One region of the Burkholderia sp. AW33-5 genome, then DNA from elsewhere that is predicted to be linked to it. Evidence: predicted binding sites of a transcription regulator. Region 1 holds the regulator's gene; the other holds the start of a gene.

Region 1 (3,344 bases):
CGCCGCATAGCGCGTGCCGTCGGCGCTGCGCTGGTAGGTCACGACAAATTCATCGATATTCCGGTAGCCGGCGCTCGCTTGCTGCGGATGACCCGCCTCCCCGGAGGCGGGTGCGGGCGCGATGGCGGGCGAAGCTGCGGCCGACGCGGGCGCATTGCTGCTCGGCGCGGGTGCGTTCGACGGATTGACCGGCGGCGCGGCCGGTGCGTTGCCAGGCGCAGCGCCTGACGGCGGGCCCGACCATTCGGGCGGCCGTTCGCCCGGATTGCCGCACGGGGAAATGCCGCTCATCAGCGCCGCTACACCCTCCGGTGTCGCATAGGCATCGACCAGCGGGCCGATCAACGCGGATCCGATCAGCGCGCCAATCACCGCGAACGGATTGTCCTTCTTCACCGCGTCGATCCGGCGCATCAACTCTTCCGTCACCTGCTGCTTCAGGCTGATGCGTAGCGACGGGAAATCGACATATTCGCTGACCGCTTGCGCATCGCGCGCGTCGATCGCCGATTTCAGGCGACCGAGCGCGACGTACGGCGATGCGTACGCGTAACCGATCGCCATCAGGACGGCGACGGCCAGCACGACGATCAGCAATGGCTTGAGCCGCCGCGCGCGGCCCGAAGATCCAGTCACGATGCCTCCGGTGCGGACAGGTTCCGCAATCAGAGACCGCCGTGCGTGGCCGATCGTTCCTCGGCGATGCAGCGATCGATCATCCGGCACACGGCATCGATCGTCCCGACCATGATCAGGCGCGACCGGCCGTGATAGACGCGCACGGGCGCACGGCGCGCCGGCTCCGCGTGATTCAGGCCGGCGTTCAGCGAAACCCGCGCGAACGCGGGAAGCGCTGACGGCAGCAGCGACGCCTGCCGTTCAACTGCGACTTCTTGGCTCACCACGGGCGCCGCGGCGGACAGCGGCGCGCAGGGCGTGCGGCCGCGCAGGTGACGCAGGCGGCCGAATTGACGGAAAGGCAGCAGACGGGAAAGGCGTTCCATGATGTTCTCCTCAGCGAGACCGATTGTCAGAGTTCGCCCGAGCGGATCAGCCCGACGGCGATGCCTTCCAGCGCGAATTCCGCGCTGCCGGCCTTGACGAAGATGTTTTCGTAATCCGGGTTCTCCGCGATCAGCTCGAGGCCGCCGGGCCGGCGCATCAGGCGCTTGACCGTGACGTCGTCGCCGAGGCGCGCGACGATGATCTGGCCGTCCTTCGCTTCCGTGCGCTTCTGCACGGCGAGCAGGTCGCCGTCGAGAATGCCGGCGTCGCGCATCGACAGACCGCGCACCTTCAGCAGGTAATCGGGCTTGCTGGTGAACAGCGCGGGATCGCACGCGTAATGCTGCGAGATGTGCTCCTGCGCGAGGATCGGGCTACCGGCCGCCACGCGGCCGACGAGGGGCAGCGACAGTTGCATCAGGCCGGCGTGCGGCAGCGTGAACTGGTGCGGGGCGTCGTCGATGCCGAGCAGGCGGATGCCGCGTGACGCGCCGGCGGCCAGCTCGATCACACCCTTGCGCGCAAGCGCACGGAGGTGTTCCTCGGCCGCGTTCGGCGAGCTGAAACCCAGCTCTGCCGCAATCTCGGCGCGCGTGGGCGGGAAACCGGAGCGCTCGATCGCGCGGCGGATCAAGTCGAACACTTGCTGCTGACGGGCGGTGAGTTTGGTCATGGCTGAACTGTATGGATAGACAGTGAGCTGTATTTTTATACAGTACTTCGCGAATTTCAAGTGTTACTTGAGGTTCGACGCGATCGCGCCGGTTCCGACGCGATTTCGCGACGCCCGGACGCCGGTTTGTCCGCCGCAACCGTCCGTCCCGTCTGCGTTAGCACTTTTGAGTATTAAAAAATGAGGAACGATTATTTTTAATCATGTAACCCGTTCGCTAGACTGGCTCGACATCGCAAGACCGACAACACTGGAGAACCAAGGATGGCGAAGCGCAATACGGGGCTGGTGGGCGGAGTGGGCCGCCTGATCGCAACACTCGCGCTGGGCGCGGCGGCAGCGCTGGGCGTGGCGACGCACGCCCAGGCCGATACGACGTTCCTGAACGTGTCCTACGACCCGACGCGCGAGCTGTATCAGGACTTCAACCAGGCGTTCGGCAAGGCGTGGAAGGCGAAGACGGGCGAGACGGTCAACTTCAAGCAGTCGCACGGCGGCTCGGGCGCGCAGGCGCGCTCGGTGCTCGACGGCCTGCAGGCCGACGTCGTGACGCTGGCGCTCGCCTACGACATCGACGCGATCGCCAACAAGGGGCTCGTCAACAAGGACTGGCAGAAGCGCCTGCCGGACAACGCATCGCCGTACACGTCGACGATCGTGTTCCTGGTGCGCAAGGGCAACCCGAAAGGGATCAAGGACTGGGACGACTTGACCAAGCCGGGCATCTCGATCGTCACGCCGAACCCGAAGACGTCGGGCGGCGCGCGCTGGAATTATCTGGCCGCATGGGCATACGCCGTTCACAAGCCGGGCGGCAACGAGCAGAGCGCGAAGGAGTTCGTGACGAAGCTCTACAAGAACGCGGGCGTGCTCGACTCGGGCGCGCGCGGCGCGACGACGAGCTTCGTGCAGCGCGGGATCGGCGACGTGCTGATCGCGTGGGAGAACGAGGCGTTCCTGTCGATCAAGGAATTCGGCACGGACAAGTTCGAGATCGTCGTGCCGTCGGCGAGCATCCTGGCCGAACCGCCCGTCGCGGTGGTCGACAAGGTGGTGGACAAGAAGGGCACGCGCAAGCTGGCCGAGGCCTACCTGAATTTCCTGTACAGCCCGCAGGGCCAGGAAATCGCGGCGCGCAACTACTACCGCCCGCGCTCGAAGAACGTGCCGGCGGAGCTGACGAAGCAGTTCCCGAAGCTGAAGCTGTACACGGTCGACGACACGTTCGGCGGCTGGACGAATGCGCAGAAGACGCATTTTGCGGACGGCGGCGTGTTCGACTCGATCTACAAGCCGCAGTAACGCCACGCAGTAACAAACCATAACGACAGCGGCGCGCCACGAGAGCGCGCCGCATCCCCGACGGCCCGCCGGCGCGACTCCCCGCGTCGGCGTTTGCGTCGGACCCATGAGCAGCAACGACCCAGCAAGAGCATCCGATGACGACGTACACCTTTCGCAAGCCGAGCGCGCTGCCCGGTTTCGGCGTGACGCTCGGCATCACGGTGGCCTATTTGAGCCTCGTGGTGCTGATTCCGCTCGCCGCCACGTTCCTGAAGACCGCGACGCTGTCGTGGGACCAGTTCGTCACCGCCGTTGCGTCGCCGCGCGTGCTCGCGTCGTACCGGCTGACGTTCTCCGCCGCGCTCGGCGGCGCATTGATCAA
Region 2 (3,344 bases), on a different contig from region 1:
TGCAGCTCGCGAAGGCCGTCGAGCGCGCGGGCGCGACCATCATCAATACGGGGATCGGCTGGCACGAGGCGCGCGTGCCGACGATCGCGACGTCGGTGCCGCGCGGCGCGTTCGCGTGGGTGACGAAAAAGATGAAGGGCGAGGTCGGCATCCCGCTCGTGACGACCAACCGGATCAACCGGCCCGAGGTGGCCGAGCAGATTCTCGCGGACGGCTGCGCGGACATGGTGTCGATGGCGCGCCCGCTGCTCGCGGATGCCGAGTTCGTCGTCAAGGCCGCGCAGGGCCGGGCAGACGAGATCAACACCTGCATCGGTTGCAACCAGGCGTGTCTCGACCACGCGTTCAAGAACCAGATCGCGTCATGCCTGCTGAATCCGCGCGCATGCCACGAGACCGAGCTGATTTACACGCGCGTGCAGCAGCCGAAGCGCATCGCGGTGGTCGGCGCGGGGCCGGCCGGGCTCGCGTGCTCGACCGTGCTCGCGCAGCGCGGCCACCACGTCGATCTGTTCGACGCGGCGGCGGAGATCGGCGGTCAGTTCAACATGGCGAAGCGGATTCCGGGCAAGGAGGAGTTCGACGAAGCGCTGCGTTATTTCGGCCGTCAGGTCGAGCTGACCGGCGTGAACCTGCACCTGAACCGCCGCATCGATGCGAGCGACCTGATCGCGGGCGGCTACGACGAAATCGTGCTCGCGACCGGTGTGGCGCCGCGCGACCCGAAGATTCCCGGCCAGGACGGGCCGAACGTGCTCAGCTACATCGACGTGCTGGCCGGCGGGCAGCCGGTCGGCCGGCGGGTCGCGGTGGTCGGCGCCGGCGGCATCGGCTTCGACGTCGCCGAATATCTGGTGCAGGGCGGCGAGTCGCCGACGCTCGATCTGGAAGAGTGGAAAGCGGAGTGGGGCGTGACCGATCCGGCCGCGACGCGCGGCGGCGTGACGCGCGCGCAGGTCGGGGCGCCGGCTCGCGAAGTGACGCTGTTGCAGCGCAAGGCCGCGCCGCTCGGCAAGGGGCTCGGCAAGACGACCGGCTGGATTCACCGCGCGACGCTGAAGATGAAGCAGGTGAAGATGATCGGCGGCGTGAACTACGAACGGATCGACGCGCGCGGGCTGCACGTGTCGTACGGCGAGCAGCGGACCGATCATGAACTGATCGAAGCCGACACGATCGTGCTGTGCACGGGGCAGGAGCCGCAGCGCGCGCTGCTCGCGCCGTTGCAGGCGGCCGGACGCTCGGTGCATCTGATCGGCGGCGCGGAACTGGCGGCCGAGCTCGATGCGAAGCGTGCGATCGATCAGGGATCGCGACTCGCGGCGCGGCTGTAACGGGCGTCGTTCCGGGTTGGGAAACGGCGGCGAGCGTCGCGCGACGCGCTGGCGACTTCCCGCGTCGCCATGCAACGTGGCGACGCGATTCCGGCAGAACGCCACTCGCGACCGGCCGGCGTGCGTCAGGCCGCTTCGGCCCGCTCTTCCTCTTCCGCTTCCAGCATCGCCTTGACGATCAGGTAGACGGCCGGCAGGTCGTCGTCGTCGCGACGCCAGTCGACCGGTTCCTCGACATCCGCCGCGACCAGCCGGCTGCCGCGCAGGCGGATGAACGCGTCGATGACCGTCGGATCGTTGCGGCTCAGGAAACCGGTATTCGAGAACGCGAGTTCCTCGACGTTCAGCAGCGCCTGCCAGCTCATCGTGCGGACGGCGGCCGGATGGGTGCGGCGTCGCAGGCCGAGCGCGCGTTGGGCGGGGCCGCCGACGACACGCTGCAGGTCGACGACCGCCCGCTGCGCGGCGCGTTCGAAGTGGGCGGGGTTGAAGCCGGGTTGCTCGGGATCGAATGCGGATGACTGGAACATGGTCGCCTCACAAAAGTCCGTCCGTCATGGGTGACGGAATTCGGGTCAAATGGTGCAAAAGCACTGTAAATATATACAGTGTCCGAGGCGGTTTCAAGTCCTGAATGCATGTCCGTTTGCCGGCACCGGGTCGAGCGCGGTGGCGACGGTGGCCGGCGCGCGCACCGAGCGGCCTTCGCGAACGACTTACACCGACGCGGCGATCGTCTCGCGCAACCACCGATGCGCGGGATCGCGGTGCACGCGCTCGTGCCACAACATCGACATTTCATAGCCGGGAACGTGAACGGGCGCTTCCACCACGCGCAGCGCGGGCACGTCGCGCACCAGACGCTCGGGCAGCATCGCGACGAGATCCGTGCTGGCGACGGCCGACATCACGAACAGGAAATGCGGAACGGACAGCACGACACGCCGCGCGGCGCCCGCTTTCGCGAGCGTTTCATCGGTCACGCCGAAGAAGCCGCCGCCGTCGGGCGACACGATCACGTGTTCCAGCGCGCCGAACTGGGCGAGCGTCGGGCGCCGCTTCAGCTTCGGATGACCGGCGCGGCCGACGAGCACGTAGCGCTCGACGAACAGCGGCAGGCGCCGCATCCCTTCCGGTGAACCTTCCGTCGTGTGGAAGGCCAGGTCGATGCCGTTTCGCTCCGCGTCCTGCTCGATGCGCGGCGGCACGAGCTCGACGACGGCGACGCGCGTCGCGGGGGCGGCCGACCGCAGCGTGTTCAGCGCGGGCAGGACGATCGTCGATTCGCCGTAGTCGGTCGCGGCCACGCGCCACGTGTTCGTCGCGGTTGCCGGATCGAACGGCGTGGCCGTCAGCACCGCGCGTTCGACCGCGTCGAGCGCGTCCCGCAGCGGCTCGCGCAGCGTTTCCGCGCGTGCGGTCGGCCGCATGCCGCGCGGTCCGGGCAGCAACAGCGGATCGCCGAAGAAATCGCGCAGTTTCTGCAACTGCACGCTGACCGACGGCTGCGACATGTTCAGTTTTTCGGCTGCACGCGTGACGTTGTGCTCGGCGAGCAGCACGTCGAGCGTGATCAGCAGGTTCAGATCCAGTCGTCTGAGATTGTTCATGGCTATACCTGGAATATCGGGAATTCATTTCCAATATACCTTCGGCGACGGCATCCTGCAGTCATTCAATCAACGGAGTGACGAACATGAATGTGCTGATCGTTTATGCCCATCCGGAACCGCGTTCGCTGAACGGCGCGCTGCGCGACTTTGCCGTCGAGCGGCTCGAAGCGGCGGGGCATAGCGTGCAGGTGACGGACCTGTATGCGATGAACTGGAAGGCCGCGTTCGACGCGAACGACGTGACGGATCGCATGCCCGACGCGCGTTTCGATCCGTCGCTCGACTCGAAGCACGCGTTCGCGACGGGCACGCAAAGTGAAGACATCGCGCGCGAACAGGAAAAATTGAAGTGGGCCGACGCGGTGATCCTGCAGTTTCCGCTGTGGTGGTTTTCGAT

The links. Region 1 encodes LexA, which represses DNA repair genes until DNA is damaged. Its sites were predicted from a motif close to ACTGTATNNNNATACAGT; they were not measured.
Region 2: ACV22V_RS02465 (DUF2471 family protein) is a predicted target of LexA. The motif match lies at 1,927-1,944, and genes of this name have one in related genera.

The regions. Positions count from the first base shown of each region.
Region 1 is NZ_JBSAXA010000002.1:704,153-707,496, reverse strand. It holds gene ACV22V_RS06660 (DUF2939 domain-containing protein) at 1-636, opposite strand, end outside; gene ACV22V_RS06655 (hypothetical protein) at 666-1,004, opposite strand; gene lexA (transcriptional repressor LexA) at 1,031-1,678, opposite strand; gene ACV22V_RS06645 (sulfate ABC transporter substrate-binding protein) at 1,943-2,980, shown strand; gene cysT (sulfate ABC transporter permease subunit CysT) at 3,118-3,344, shown strand, end outside.
Region 2 is NZ_JBSAXA010000001.1:527,587-530,930, forward strand. It holds gene ACV22V_RS02460 (oxidoreductase) at 1-1,334, shown strand, start outside; gene ACV22V_RS02465 (DUF2471 family protein) at 1,460-1,864, opposite strand; gene ACV22V_RS02470 (LysR family transcriptional regulator) at 2,051-2,944, opposite strand; gene ACV22V_RS02475 (NAD(P)H-dependent oxidoreductase) at 3,031-3,344, shown strand, end outside.